One region of the Mesorhizobium sp. M0189 genome, then DNA from elsewhere that is predicted to be linked to it. Evidence: riboswitches for the same ligand, from Rfam matches in the RefSeq annotation. Region 1 holds a riboswitch; each other region holds the start of a gene.
What was found. Region 1 has a riboswitch for cobalamin ahead of NKJ09_RS13315 (CbtB domain-containing protein). Riboswitches for the same ligand answer to the same signal wherever they lie in the genome.

Region 1 (5,037 bases):
GTGGTCTTGCCCTTGCCCGGACCGGTGTTGACGATCAACAGCCCTTTCTCGACCGTCTTGGCTGCAACCTCGGCGTCCTGCACCGCCTTGCGCTTGGCCATCTTCGCGCGGTGGCGTTCCTCGTCCTTGGGATCGATGTGGTCGGTATCAGCCATGTCATTTCACCCTGAGCGGCAGCCCCGCCACCATCAAAAGCACGGTGTCAGCGACGGCGGCAACGTCCTGGTTCAACCGGCCGGCCGCGTCGCGAAACCGTCTTGCCAGCGCATTCTCCGGCACGATGCCCTGGCCGACCTCGTTGGACACCACGAACCAGGGTCCACGCGGCCGCGACAGCACATCTGCCAGCCTTCGGCATTCGGCCTCGACATCATGTTCGGCCAGCATATGGTTGGTCAGCCACAGCGTCAGGCAATCGATCAGCACCGGCTGGCCGTCAGGCAGTGCCTCGATCACGCCGGCAAGGTCGAGCGGCGCCTCGATGGTCGTCCAGCCGGCGCTGCGGCGCGAGCGGTGCAGCGCGATCCGTTCGCGCATCTCCTCGTCATAGGCTTGCGCCGTCGCGATATAGCTCCATGGCGCCGGACAGGCACTCACCAGCCTCTCGGCATGCACGCTCTTGCCGGAGCGCGCACCGCCGATGATCAGGGTCAGCGCCCCGGCAGCGCGGTCAGGCAAAGCTGTCGCGCAGGCTGGTCGCCGTGCCGGTGAAGCGGCCGCGCACCACGCCGACGACCGCGCCGAGCACCAGCCAGAACACCAGATTGGTCAGCGTCACCGCCACCACGAACTGATGATGCAGGCCTTCCGGGATTGTCGTCTCGAAGCTGTCGGGCTGCGGCGCGCCGACAATATGCGGCGCCACCATCAACGCCACGGCAAGGACCGCCAGCGGCAGCGATCTGCGGAAGGCGAGCAGGCCGAGACCGGCGGCGGTCGCCACCACCGTTGCCCACCACCAGATCTGGCGTTGGACAAGGTCGGCCGCCGGCATTGCCGGCAATTCCGGCGGCAGGCCGAGGCCCGGCGCCAGCGTGAACACGGCAAAGCCGGCAAGCCCCCAGAACAGGCCCTGGCGCCAATTGCCGATGCCGCCGGCGAACTCCGAAACCGCAACCAGGACCAACGCGAAGCCGATGCCGGTGACGATATTGGCAACGACGCTGAAGGCAAAGCGTTCGAAACCGTCGGCCGGCGCCCAGCCTTCGTCCTCCGCCGGAGCCATTGCTTCAGCCGGTGCCGGCGCGGCGCTGCTTATAGCCATCGTGCCCCCGGCGTTTTCGACCGGTGCCGCAGGTGCCGCGGCATGGTCATGGCCGCCGCCGGCCTGTTCGTAGACTTCCGCGTTCAGGATCAGCGGCACCGTGGCATAGGCCTGCATGCAGGCGAGAACGACGCCGGCCACGAGCCCTGCGATCGCCGCGATGAACACGACGTTGCGAAACAGTGTCATGATGTCAGCCCCTTGTCAGTGGCAGGGAAAGCCCATCGAGTGGCGATAGTCGTGGGCGGCATTGTGGACCGCATCGATGTGCGAGAAGCCGACAAAGCCCATGACGAAAATGCCGAGGAATGCAGCAAGCGCCAGCTGCATGAAACGCGACTGCGAGGAGACGGAAGCGCCGAGCGAGACGGAAGCGGTATTCATGTCTTGTCCTTTCGCCCTCCACCCGAGGGCATAGAAGTCAGTTTCCTGTCGCCGGCAGGTCTCCTGGCTCGCGGATCAGCGCCCTTCCCCACCTTCCCGAAGAAAATCTTCAGTGGCATATGGAGAGGACTACCGCACACAGTTGCGGGGGCAGCCACGGCATTGGGCAAGAATTTCGCCCGCACCGCATTCCCTCTTGGTTCCAAACGGAACCGACGACATCAGCGACTATAGGCAGAATCGCCGCGCCCGGCAAACCAAATTCCGCCGGATCGTGTGGCGAATGCGCCGCCTCGCCAAGCTCGCCGGCCGGCGCCGCAATTGACAATTCTCACAGCCGGGTGTCGGCTGGCGGATGGGGAGGAAGCCGGCATGCAACCCAGCCCGAATGAGCGCGGTCCCTATAACGGCCTGACGCGGGCCGAGCCGACGCTGCCGTCATCGGCCTATTGGGACATCGCAGGCTATCAGCGCGATCTCGAGGCCATCTGGTATCGCAACTGGCTGCTGGTCTGCCGCGAGGCCGACCTTGCCCAGCCGCTGGCATTCAGGACGTTTCGCATAGGCACGCAGGAGATCGTCGTGCTGCGCGACGAGACCGGCGAATTGCGCGCCTTCCACAACACCTGCCGGCATCGCGGCTCGCAGCTTTGCCAGCAGAGCGAAGGACGGCTGAAGGCGCGGCTCATCACCTGCCCCTACCACGCCTGGTCCTATTCGCTGCGCGGCGATCTGGTGCGCGTGCCATCGAAATCGCTGCCGGACGGTTTCGACAAGGCCGATCATCCGCTCTACCGCGTAGCACTGTCGGTGTGGCGCGGTTTCGTTTTCGTCAACCTCGCGCAAGACGCTGCCGGTTCGGCTGAAACATCCTTCGATCCGGCATCCGGCAACCTCGCCAACTGGCCGCTGGAAACGCTGCTGAGCGGCCATGTGCTGCGCAAGGTTATGAACTGCAACTGGAAGATATTTTGGGAGAACTTCAACGAGTGCCTGCACTGCCCTGGCGTCCACAAGGACCTGTCGCGGCTGGTGCCGATCTATGGCCGCGGCCTGATGGGCCGGCACGACGACCCCGAATGGGCGCGCCACGCCGACAATGACGCGCCGGAATTTGCCGGCGGCTTGCGGGCCGGGGCCGAAACCTGGTCGCGCGACGGGCGCGTCCACGGCTCGGTCTTTTCGAGCCTGACGCCGGCCGAGCGTGCTGCCGGGCAGACCTATGCCACCAACTTGCCGTCGATGTTCGTCGTCGGCCATGTCGACTATGTCAGGACCGTGCGGCTGGTGCCGCTTGGGCCGGAGCAGACCGAACTCACCGCCGAATGGCTTTTTTCGCCCGAAGCGCTCGCCGATCCGGCAGCGGATATCGACAACATCGTCGCCTTCGGCACCCAGGTGCTGGAGGAAGATGCTGATATCTGCGAGGTCAACCAGAAGGGCCTGCGCTCGATGCGCCACAAGGCCGGCGTGCTGATGCCCGAGGAATATGACTTGCACCGCTTCCACAACTGGGTGCTCGAGCGGCATGCGGCGCTTGAACATCAAAGCGATTTGGGCAGATAGCGCCAGGTGACGAAGCCGCAGACCGCCGCCAGCAGGCCGAGCGTCGCGAAAACCGCGCCCAGGCCGCAGAACGCCAGCACCACCGAATAGACCAGCGGCGGCGTCAGCTCGGAAAAGTCGAGATAGGTGCGGTAGACCGCCGCCATCTGCGCCCGCTCATACGAGCGCACCGAGCGCATGAACGCGGTCGAGCCCAGCGCATCGAGCGCGATGGTGAAGAAGGCACCGCAAAGCAGCAACGCGCCGGTGACGAGCGGCGCGGCCTCGCCGACGGCGCCGGCCGCCAGCAGCGTCGCCGACATGGCGAAATAGGCAAACGTCATGGTGCGCCGGCCGCCGAAACGCTTTCCCGCCCTGCCCCAGAAGATGGCCATGAACAAAAGCGCATTGCCGGCCGAAATCAAGAGGCCGCCGGCGAGCTTGCCCTCGCCGGTGATCACCATGAACAGCGGCCCATAGACAAAGAACGTCGTCCAGAAGCAGGAACGGCCGAAGGCGATCAGCCAGGCCAGCCTCAGCCTTGGCTGCGCGACGAAGCGGCCGATATTGGCCAGCGGATTGACCGGCCGCGTCTTGCCCGGGCGGATCGACGGGTTGTCGCCAAGCCGGTAGGTCCAGAACAGCGCCAGCAGGGCCATGGCGAAGACGGCCACCGCGCTATGGGCGGCATAGATGCCGAAACGCGTGTAGAGGAAAATGCCGAGCGTCGGCCCGGCGGTCCAGGCAAGCATCGACCACGCCATGCGCAGCGACTCGGCCTGCATGAAATCGGTCTTGCGGATATGGTCCATGATGTAGAGGTTGAGCGTGATCGCCAGCGCGCTGGCGCCGATGACGCGGCAGAGCATGCCGACCGTTTGGCCAGCAAGCGTATGAGTGACGAAGAACAGCGAGCCGACGGCCAGCAGGCAGGCACCGGCGGTATAGACCCAGCGCCGGGCAAAGCGCCGGATCAGCATCGGCATGAACAGCGTCGCCGAGAGGCCGAGCATTGCCACGACCGTGTAGAGGATCGAGACGATCTGCTCGTTGTGCAGGATCTCATAGGCCTGGATCGGGATGACGCTGGAGACGGTGGCGCGCGCGAACGATTCGACCGCATAAAGCGAGGCGAAGGTGCGTGCATCCGCCGGCCGCAAGGCCGCAAGCCAGATAGGATGGCGCACATGGGTAGCCATTGCTTTCCCCGAACAGAATCGCCCAAAGCAGGGTTTGGAGCACAAATCTGCCGCGGCGATTCCTGGCCGGGTAACAGGAAACCGACGCCTTCACGGCAAAAAGCGAAGCCGGCCAAAGGCTTTCCGGCTCTGGCCTAAAGCGAGTTCTAATGCTGACCCGCGCCAACGCGACGCGAGGACTGCTTCTTTTGACGGTGGCAACCGTGATAGTCGTCTTGCCGGGGCTGAACCAAGACAGCGAGACCGATGAGCATCGCCACGCCGACCACCGCCGTTCAGGATCAACCGAAGGCGAAGCGCATCGCCGCCATCGACATCGCACGCGGCATCGCTTTGCTTGCCATGGCGAGCTATCATTTCACCTGGGATCTCGAATTTTTCGGCTACACCGATCCCGGCCTCACCGCCTTCGGCTGGTGGAAAATCTACGCGCGCTGCATCGCCTCGAGCTTCCTGTTCCTGGTCGGCGTCAGCCTCTATCTCGCCCATGGCAAGAAAATCCGCTGGACAGGCTTCTGGAAGCGCTTCGCCATGGTTGCCGGGGCGGCTCTCGCAATATCGCTGGTCACCCGAATCGCCACGCCCGACGGCTTCATTTTTTTCGGCATATTGCACGAGATCGCGCTCGCCAGCCTGCTCGGCCTG
Region 2 (5,037 bases), on a different contig from region 1:
ACGTCGCCGAAGATAATGGGGGGACGCACGTAGCGAGACCCATAGCTTTGTACCCAGGCATGCTGGGTGAAGGCGAAGCCGGACAGCTGCTCGCCGAAATGCTGTACCATGTCGTTTCGTTCGAACTCACCGTGCACCAGCACGTCCAGCCCGATCTCTTCCTGCCAGCGAATTGCAGCCTCGATCTCCTTCTTCAGGAAGCTCTCGTAGTCGACATAGCTCAGTTGGCCCTTCGCATGAGCGGCCCGCGACCTGCGTACCTGCGGCGTCTGCGGGAAGGACCCGATGGTCGTCGTCGGGAACGGCGGCAGCCCGAGCGTGCCGGCCTGGACTCTGCAGCGCTCGGCAAAAGCGCTCTCTCGTCGTTTCATGCTGTCGTCAATGCTGGCGATCCGCCCCTCAACAAGCGGGTCATGGATCTTCGTGGATGTCACGCGAGTGGCGGCAGCCTCGGCAGACGCTTTCAACGCGCCTGCCACCGCATCCCTGCCTTGGGACAGGGCCCGGGCCAGCAACACCAACTCGTCGGTCTTCTGGGCCGCGAAGGCGAGCCACGACCTGATGTCCGCGTCGAGTTCCGTCTCCATGCGCAGGTCGATCGGCACATGCAGCATCGAGCAGGAAGGCGCGATTTCGACGCGGTCCAAGGGCCAGCCGGCGACGATCGGTTTGATGCGGTCGAGAATGGCGGGCAGGTTCGCACGCCAGACGTTGCGGCCATCGATCAAGCCAAGCGAGAGCACCAGATCTTTCGGAGCGAGCCGACCCACCGTTTCCAGCTGCTCGGGAGCGCGCACGAGATCAATATGCAGCCCGGCCAGGGGCAGAGAAACCGCGGTTTGGAGATTGTCTCCCAGCGGCCCGAAATAGGTAGCCAGCATGATCTTCAGCTCGGGCGCGGCTTTCGACAGCTGGCCATAGGCGAATTCGAACGCAGCTCGTTCGTTCGGGTTCAGATCGAGGACAAGCGCTGGCTCATCGATCTGCACCCAATCGGCTCCCGACAGCTTCAGCCTCTGCAGGAGTTGCTCGTAGACGGGCAGCAGCCGCGGCAGGAGCGCGATGGGATCGAATCCCTCGGCAGGCGATTTCGCCAGCTTGAGGAAGGTGACCGGTCCAAGGATGACTGGGCGTGTGTGAATGCCGAGGGCTTTAGCCTCGAGGAAGTAATCAACCGGCTTCGTCGACGAAAGAGCGAACGTTTGATCATCGTTTAGTTCCGGCACAATGTAGTGATAGTTGGTGTCAAACCACTTGGTCATTTCCATCGCGGTTACACCAGGCCGATGAGCCGCATGCTGGTGACCACCGTGCCCACAATCCTCCGTCTGACCTTGGTTGCCGCGCGCCATAGCGAAGTAGATGTCGAGTGGGACCTCGCCGCCATTCCAGGCGTAACGAGACGGAAGGGCGCCGACCATGGCTGCGGTGTCGAGCACATGGTCGTAAAGCGAGAAGTCGTTCGACGGGATTTTCGACACGCCGCGATCGTGCTGCTCTTCCCAGCTAGCGGCACGGAGCGCCTTCGCCGTCGTGAGAAGGTCGGCGGCGGAAGATTTTCCGGACCAGTAACTTTCAAGCGCGAACTTCAGTTCTCGCCGACGACCGAAGCGCGGCACGCCGAGCGTTGCTACAGGAATTTGCTGAGAGACAGTCATGCCATACCCCGATGGTTGGGGCGTCGGTGACAAGGAAGGCGCTAGCAGGCCGGCACGAACGCCAGGCTGCAGCGGCCACCGAGACACCCCGCCCATGGACGTAATTCGCCGTGGCAGGTCTCCTGGCTCGCGGGTCATAGCCTCTACCCGTCTTCCCAAGGCTATTCGCCTCAGTGACATGAGTGGGGTTAGCTTGCCGCTAACAGTTGCGGGGGCAGCGCCGGCATCGCACCGGCTTCCCTCTTAGCTCCGCTGCGGCACCGCCGTACGGAGAACCACGACACGGGAGACAATTACAGCAGCTCGCTTCTTTGTCAATGCCGCATAAAGAAATGTTTATGTCGTTATGTTAAATTTCGGTTGGCATGTTGCCAAAGGTCGCCTCGAAAGCGAAAACTGTGGAAGCCTTGAGCGGCCGGTAAATCAAAGCAATGACGCACAGCGGTCCGGGAGGATAGGAGTTCGTCGGCTGCCGGGCGCAAACATACCGGCAAGCGCCGTGGTGCTGCTTCGCGCATCATGCGAACGCCACCTCGGCATCGAACTTCGGCTCCGAGGTTCCGACCGCTTCGTCGGTGATCTGCTCGCGACCATATTCGGCTCAATGGCGAGGCTGTTGCCTAGGAAGCTGTTGGCCGTGATGCCCTCGGTGATACGACACAATGATTTCGAGGGGAGCACCCGAGGCCCGGCGCAGCGGCGTGTTGCGAAGTGATCGAGGCCAATGTCTCGACCTGCTTGTTCGCAGCCCACCGGCTGAAGGTAACCGGCTCAAACCAACGGGCCAGCTCAAGTCCTGTCCAAATGAGGCCTGAGCGGCAAATCGTCGTGCACGCGCACGGTTTGGCGTTCGATCTTGTGATGCGTCTTGGGCGGGCAATCGCCACGGTGCAGCGCTTCCCGGCGCGCAACGATTTCGGCGTCATCCTGGGTCTGCCTGTTGTTGTGGCGAACATACTCGACCCAGGTTGGCACATGATAGCACTCGGTCCATAGTTCGGGCTTTTCCAGGTCACGCAGCAACGCCCATTGTCTGGCGCCATCTCGCAGCCGGGCTTTTCGCCACGATGTCATCACACTGAGAAATTCTGGGACATCTCTCTGATCGATACGATAATCGACCATCACCATGATCGGACCGCTTCGTGGCCGCAGATCAAGTTGCAGCGTCGGTTCGCTGAACTTGTTGGTCGGATCCAGATTGAGCGTTTCGAAATCCGGCTGACGCAGAACGATGCCCATCAGTCCACCAATCACAAGAACCACGCTGGCGACGAGGAAGGCTCCCGAAACACCTTGGACATCCGCCAGTTCGCCCCAAAGCCAGCTTCCCGCCGCCATGCCGCCGTATGTGGCCGTCTGATAGAGAGACAGGGCGCGTCCAACCACCCACCGCGGCGCCGAAAGCTGCACTGTGACGTTAAACAGCGAGAATGATTGAATCCAGGCCGCACCGGCCGGCATGAGGAGGAGACAGTTCAGCCAAACGTGCTCACTCCATGCCAGAAAGAAGCAGCTGATCGCCAGTATAAAGAACGCACCGCGAATGACCCATTCGTTGGAGAGAACTTCTCGGACCCGCCCAATGAGGAGCGCGCCGCAAATCGCTCCCAGGCCGAAGAAGCCGAGCATCACGCCGTAGGTGACTGCGGTCCCTTTGATCTGTTCGCGAGCGACCAACGGCAGGAGAGCCAAAATGACAACGGCGGTGAGGCCGAAAATGAAACTCCGGCACATCACCTTGAGAAGGTTCGGCGACAAGAGCACGTAACGGAAGCCCGCCGCCATCGCACTGCCGAAAGCCTCCCGCGGCAGCGCTTGTCGTGCCCGTACCGCTTTCCACCGCAACAGCGCAGCGATCAGAGCGAAGTAGCAAAAGACGTTAAAGAGGAACGCGAAGGCCGCACCGGCTGTGGCCACGATTAGGCCGCCAATCGCCGGCCCGATGCTGCGCATGAGATTGTAGCTCATGCCGTTGAGCGCAACCGCGCTAGGCAGGTGTTCGCGAGGCAGGATATCCCCCATCGAGGCTTGCCAAGAGGGATCGTGCCCAACCACAGCCGATCAGGAAGGTGAGACCCAGAAGGATCCAGGGTGTCATTTCCCCCGCATAGGTCAGGAACGCCAGGAAGGCGGATACGCAGACCATCAGCAGTTGCGCAGTCAACATGATCCGGCGACGGTCAAAGTTGTCCGCGAGCGCTCCCGCCGCGAGGGAGAAGATCATGTAGGGGAGGGTGGTCGATGACTGGACGAGCGCCACCATTCCATGGGAGGTGGCGATGCTGGTCATCAGCCAAGCCGCCGCCACACCTTCCACCAGGGTGCCAAGGTTCGAAACGAGTGCAGCCGACCATAGCGAACGGAAGGTCTTGTGCTGAAAAGGAACGAGTGAAGATGTTCTCTTCGCCATTGTGGAAGCTTCGGGATCGACCGCGGGGCTGGATTTGGTTCGCCTCACTCGACCATGGCCTCGCCGTACAAGCCAAGCTGCCACAGTGGCGCGCCTGCTAACCCAGAAAACTTGGCGGCCTTACAGGCATGCGCAGGACGCGCGAAGCCGCTCAAATCTCCCCAGATGGGTCAGCCATCGAAGACCGGCATCACTTGCCCGTTGAGCGGCTATACGATAATGCTCCGCGCTAAGCAGGAAGCGCCAAAAATTCGAGCGGCGACTTCATTCTCCTATTCAGGAAGGAACTATGAGGCGGCAGACGCGACCATTCACCGTGGAAGTCAAACAAAAGCGCAATTATGAAAAATCCGCACGTTCCATCTGGGGCAATTTCGACATCGCCGCGGCGATGGCCGAAACAACAAACGAAGTCGAGCCGTTAAATCGTCAGCTTGTTGACTCTACTGTAGTGGCCCTTGATGCTGAACCTTTGCACAAACCTCGAGTGGAGCATTTCATGGCCAATCCCCTGGAAACCGAGTCAGCAGTAGTTCATAGCGAACCGGCAGACAAAGCGGAAACGCCAAAACCGAAGACGAGAGCGCGGCGGTCGAGGAAGCCAGAAGCTGAGGCGAGCGCGCCTGCCCGCAAGGAGGGCGCCAAGCCGATATCCGCGACCACTGAAGCACCGCCGTCAGCGCGAACAGGCCGAAAGAGCTACTCCGCGAAGGATCGTGCCCAGAAGCTGGCGCAGATCGAGACCTCGATCGGCGGCGGCGCTACTCTCAAGAGCGCGGTGAAGCAAGCCGGCATCTCGGAACAGACATATTATCTTTGGAAGAAGGCGGCGGCGCCGGCGGCGGACAGTGACGGGCTGAAGGATCTCGTCGCGCTCGAGGAAGAAAACAAGCGGCTAAAGAGCCTGCTTGCCGATCGTCTCCGCAAGGAGAATGCGGAACTGAAGAAAAGGCTCGGGCTGGATTA
Region 3 (5,037 bases), on a different contig from region 1:
ATGGCTGATCTTACCGGCAGGAGGATGCCATGACCATTCATCATCACCCAGGCAAGGAGCGGATCGACGCGGTGCGAGCCTTCAACCGCTTCTATACCCGCCAGATCGGGCTGCTCGACGAAGGGCTGCTGAAAAGCACCTTCTCGCTGACCGAGGCGCGGGTGCTCTATGAACTGGCGCATCGCGATGGCCTGACCGCCACGGACCTTGGGCGCGATCTCGGCCTCGATCCCGGTTATCTCAGCCGGCTGCTGAAGAAATTCGAGGAACGTCATCTGGTCGAGCGCGCCACGATCGAGGCGGATGCAAGGCGTTCGTCGATCGCCCTGACCAAGGCCGGGCGGCAGACTTTCGCGCCGCTGAACCAGGGCTCGCACGACCAGGTCGCGGCATTGCTCGACCGGCTTTCGGTTCCCGAACAGGACAGGCTGGTCAAGGCCATGCAGACGGTGCAGCGTCTGCTGGGCGCGACCGCCGAACCCAACATTCCCTACACGCTGCGGCCTCTGCAGGTCGGCCACATCGGCTGGATCATCCATCGCCAGGGCCTGCTCTACGCGCAGGAATATGGCTGGGACGAAACCTATGAGGCGCTGGTCGCTGAAATCCTCGGCACATTCGTCAAATCCTTCGATCCGAAATGGGAACGCAGCTGGATCGCCGAGCGGGAAAGCGAGGTCGTCGGCTCCGTCTTCGTCGTGCGCCAGTCGGACGCGGTGGCGAAATTGCGCCTGCTCTACGTCGAGCCCTCGGCGCGAGGTCTCGGCATCGGCAAGCGGCTGGTCGAGGAATGTATCGGCTTTTGCCGCGCCACGGGTTACAGGACACTGACGCTGTGGACCAACGACGTGCTCGCCGCCGCCCGCCACATCTATGAGTCTGTGGGCTTTAAATTGACCAACGAGGAGTTCCACCATTCCTTCGGCAGGGATCTGGTCGGCCAGAACTGGAACCTGGAACTGTAGCAGCGCTTCCGGCGCTTCGGCGTCGGCCTGCCGTGCCTCACCCTTTGATCGGTATCCAGATTTCCAGCCCGCCATTGCCGCTGCGCGGATCAAATTCGGGGCCGTAACGCTCGAATTCCGGCGCATCGGCGATCTCGTGCCCAGAGGCTGGCAGCCATTTGTTCCAGATCGTGTTGACCGTGCGGCGGATGGTCGAGATATGGTCACGATGGGCGAACACGCCGTATTTCTGCGTCGGCACGCGCACACGCCAAAACTCCCTCGGCAGGTCCGAAAAATCGGACACTTCGACGCCAGCGATGTAGTCGAAATTGCCGGCGTCGTCGCCGTTGACGCAGACGCCATAGGCGACGTCGCCGATCTCGCCAGGAATGTTGCCAATATAGGGGCCGAACCGCTGCCACTGCATCGGGATGCCGGCGCTGGTTTCGCAGCTGTAGCGCTCGCCGAGACCGGCGATGAGAAACGGCCGGCTGGTCTCAAAACGCGGTGGTTCGAGAGTGGCGAGAAAGGACTGGTCCATCAGGATCGGCTCCACAAGATCGAGGTTGTCGAGCGAGCCTTGTGCGCGTACCAGTTCCGGCGTGGTGCCGAACTGGTCGCGGAAGGCGCGGGTGAAGGCCTCATGCGAGGCATAGCCGGCGTCGAGCGCGACCGAGAGGATGTCGGGTGCGCCGGCGCCAAGCTTGCGCGCCGCTTCGGTCAGTCGGCGAGAACGGACGTAGCTCATCACCGAACGGCCGGTAGCCGCGCCGAAAGCCCGCGTCACATGAAAGCGCGACACCCCGCTGCTCTTGGCGACATCGTCCAGCGAGACTGCTTCGGGCAGATGGCTTTCGACGAACCACAGCGCCTTCTCGGTCGGATTCATTTGGCACCTCGCATTGGCCCAGTCTCCGCATTGGCCCAGTCTTTACATGGCCCAGTCTTTACATTGGCCATGTCTTATATTGGCAAGATTATGGTGCCGCTTCCTGGCGGAGGCAGTTTGATCGAAATTGCGCACTGCGCAAATCGAGAGCGACGGTCGTCGGCAAGTCGCAGGCGTCGCGCGAAAAGGCTTGACAGGAAGCGGGCAAACGTCCTTTTAAATGTAACGTTATTACATCACGAGGTCTATATGGCTCCTTCTGACAAGACTTATTGCGCTGTGATTGGCGGAAAACTAGGGTGGCTGACTGATGGTCCCCGAGTCGAAAGGCAAGGGGTGAAAAGGGAACACGGTGAGATCTTCGGATCGAGGCCGTGGCTGCCCCCGCAACTGTAAGCGGTTAGCAAAATCCGAAGTGCCACTGGCCGGCAAGGCTGGGAAGGCAGGATGGCGCAAAGACCCGCGAGCCAGGAGACCTGCCATCAGCATGAGTTGACCGGACGGGGTGTGCCGGGAGGAGACGTGGACATCGGTCTTGTCGGCCGGTCCGTCCAGCTTCCTTCCGTCGCCATTGAGAAAGTGACGGTAAGTTGGACGCCTCCCAGCCTCTTCTTGAAGCGTGTGAACTGAGCGCGACGACGAATGGCCGGTGCCTGGTCAGCGCGGTGAGCCTTTCGATAGCGCCGGGCGACCGCCTCGCCATCATCGGCCCCAACGGCGCCGGCAAGACGACGCTGCTGCGCATGCTATGCGGTACGCTGCGGCCAAGCGCGGGAGATGTGAGATTTTCCGGACGCCGGCTGGAGAGGTTTTCGGCCGCCGAGCGGGCACTGCACATGGCGGTCGTTGGCCAGACCGACCAGCCTGATCCGCGGCTTGCCGTGATCGACTACGTCGAGCTTGGGCGCGTCCCGCATGCCGGCTTGCGACGGAGGAGCGAGCAACGCGACATCGTCATTGAAGCACTTCGCAGAACCGGCCTGCTGCCGCTGCTCGGCCGCACGATCGGCTCGCTATCCGGTGGCGAGCGGCAACGCGCCCAGTTGGCGCGCGCCATCGCCCAGGAGCCCAAAATCCTGTTCCTCGATGAACCGACCAATCATCTCGATCCGCGCGCCCGCAGCGACCTTCTCGAACTCGTATCGCAGTTTGGCATGACCGTCGTGGCGGTGCTTCAATGATCTGTCGCTTGTCACGCCATTTGCCACCAGGGTCGCGGTGATGAACGAGGCCCGCCTGCAGGCACTTGCCAGTCCGCGCGAGGCGCTGACCAAGAAGTTGATCCGCGAGATTTTCGGCGTTGACGTGCTTTGGCTGCGCCATCCCACCGAAGACCGCGAACTCACGGACTTCGACGTTCCGAACCGCGCCTCTTCACATCCCGATTTGACCAAGGAGCAACATCCGTGAAACGCCTCGTACTGTCTTTTGCCTCCCTCCTACTTGCCCAGACCGCCTTCGCTTTCCCGGTAACCGTTGATAGCTGCGGCACGCCGCTGACGTTCGACGCCGCGCCGAAGCGCGCCGTCATCCAAGATCTGAACATGGCGGAGATGGCCTTCGCGCTGGGGCTGCAACCATCGATCGTCGGCCTGACCGGCATCACCGGATGGTATAAGGTCGGTCCGGAATTCAAGGCCGAGCAGGGCGCGATCCCGGAACTCGCGCCGAAATACCCGACCATCGAAAACCTCGTCGCCGTCGAGCCCGATTTCTTCTTCGCCGGCTGGTATTACGGCATGAAGCCTGGCGGCGAGGTGACGCCCGATACGCTGGCCCCGCACGGTATCAAGACGCTGGTGCTGACGGAAAGTTGCGTCCATCTCGACCAGAACCGCCCCGCCGCCTCGATGGACCTGCTCTATGGTGATGTCGAAAAGCTGGGCAAGATTTTTGGCAAGGAGGCGGAGGCGGGAAAGCTTGTTTCGAACTGGAAGGCGCAGCTCGCCGATATCACGGCAAAGATCGGCGACCGCACGGGAACGCGTGTGTTTCTTTACGACTCCGGCGAAGACAAACCCTTCACATCAGGCAAGTTCGCGATCCCCAGCGCCATGATCGCCGCAGCCGGCGGCGACAACATCATGGCCGACATGCCGACGAGCTGGGGCAATACGGATTGGGAGACGGTGGCGGCCCGCAATCCGCAATTTCTTATCCTGCTCGACTACCAGGACGGCGGCTACAGAAAACTGCTCGATTTCCTGAAAGCTCATCCGGCGATGAAGGAGACTGAGGCGGTCAAAAATGAGCACTTCATTGCGCTGCGCTATGCCGAACTGACGCCTGGGCCTGCCAACATCGAGGCGATCGGCAAGATCGCCAGGGCGATGCACCCGGAAGCTTTCTGAGCTTGCGCCAGAGAGCGTTCGAATTGGCGATGACAGCAGGAGCAGCAGCGATTGCCGCTCTTGCTCTGCTGTCGATTGCCTATGGATCGACGGTCATCGCGTTGAGCGACGTGATTGCTGCGCTCGGACATGCCGCCGGGCTGGACGGAGACATCGTGTCCGGTCCGGCCGGCAAGATCCCGATTGCCAAGATCGTCCTCGATCTTAGGCTACCGCGCACGATTATGGCCATCTGTGTCGGCGCCGGGCTGGGCGTCATCGGCGCGCTGCTGCAGACGGTAACGCGCAACGACCTCGCAGATCCGTTCTTGTTCGGCCTGTCGTCCGGAGCCGCGGCCGGCGCGGTTTCCGTCATCACCATTTTTGGCGACCATTTCGGTATCTGGACGTTGCCGGTCGCGGCCTTCACGGGCGGCGTATTAGCCGCCGGCATCGTGCTTTTGCTGGTTTCGCGGGTGAGGGGGCAAGGCCCCGAACGGCTGATCCTCGCCGGGCTTGCCGTCTCGTTCATGTTCACCGCCTTGACTAACTATCTCGTCTTTGCCGGAGACCAGCGCGCCGCTCACTCGGTGTTGTTCTGGACGATGGGCGAGCTCGGGCTGGCCCGTTGGGACAATATCGAGCTGGCTGCTCTGGGCGCAGGCACCATCCTTGTTTATGGACTTTGGAACCACCGCCGGCTCGACGCTTTCCTGGCCGGCGAGAATGCCGCTGAAGCCTCGGCGTCCCGGTTGCGCGGATGCGCAGGATGACATTTCTCGTCGCCGCTTTCTCGACGGCGATCCTTGTCTCGGTCGCAGGCGTCATAGGTTTCGTTGGCTTGATGATCCCACATCTGTCCAGGACCCTG

Region 2: it holds a riboswitch for cobalamin, as region 1 does, so the genes downstream of both, metE (5-methyltetrahydropteroyltriglutamate--homocysteine S-methyltransferase) here and NKJ09_RS13315 (CbtB domain-containing protein) in region 1, are expected to answer to the same signal.
Region 3: it holds a riboswitch for cobalamin, as region 1 does, so the genes downstream of both, NKJ09_RS11385 (ABC transporter ATP-binding protein) here and NKJ09_RS13315 (CbtB domain-containing protein) in region 1, are expected to answer to the same signal.

The regions. Positions count from the first base shown of each region.
Region 1 is NZ_JAMYSW010000006.1:645-5,681, forward strand. Features, by position in the region: gene cobO (cob(I)yrinic acid a,c-diamide adenosyltransferase) at 1-155, opposite strand, end outside; gene cobU (bifunctional adenosylcobinamide kinase/adenosylcobinamide-phosphate guanylyltransferase) at 157-678, opposite strand; gene NKJ09_RS13310 (CbtA family protein) at 671-1,453, opposite strand; gene NKJ09_RS13315 (CbtB domain-containing protein) at 1,469-1,648, opposite strand; cobalamin riboswitch at 1,685-1,880, opposite strand; gene NKJ09_RS13320 (aromatic ring-hydroxylating oxygenase subunit alpha) at 2,021-3,214, shown strand; gene NKJ09_RS13325 (MFS transporter) at 3,193-4,392, opposite strand; gene NKJ09_RS13330 (heparan-alpha-glucosaminide N-acetyltransferase) at 4,639-5,037, shown strand, end outside.
Region 2 is NZ_JAMYSW010000023.1:20,175-25,211, reverse strand. Features, by position in the region: gene metE (5-methyltetrahydropteroyltriglutamate--homocysteine S-methyltransferase) at 1-1,658, opposite strand, end outside; cobalamin riboswitch at 1,754-1,953, opposite strand; partial or broken gene NKJ09_RS28375 (MFS transporter) at 2,448-4,071, opposite strand; gene NKJ09_RS28370 (transposase) at 4,361-5,037, shown strand, end outside.
Region 3 is NZ_JAMYSW010000005.1:93,298-98,334, reverse strand. Features, by position in the region: gene NKJ09_RS11395 (bifunctional helix-turn-helix transcriptional regulator/GNAT family N-acetyltransferase) at 30-965, shown strand; gene NKJ09_RS11390 (GyrI-like domain-containing protein) at 1,003-1,836, opposite strand; cobalamin riboswitch at 2,131-2,334, shown strand; gene NKJ09_RS11385 (ABC transporter ATP-binding protein) at 2,502-3,017, shown strand; gene NKJ09_RS11380 (hypothetical protein) at 3,058-3,246, shown strand; gene NKJ09_RS11375 (ABC transporter substrate-binding protein) at 3,243-4,187, shown strand; partial or broken gene NKJ09_RS11370 (FecCD family ABC transporter permease) at 4,217-5,037, shown strand, end outside.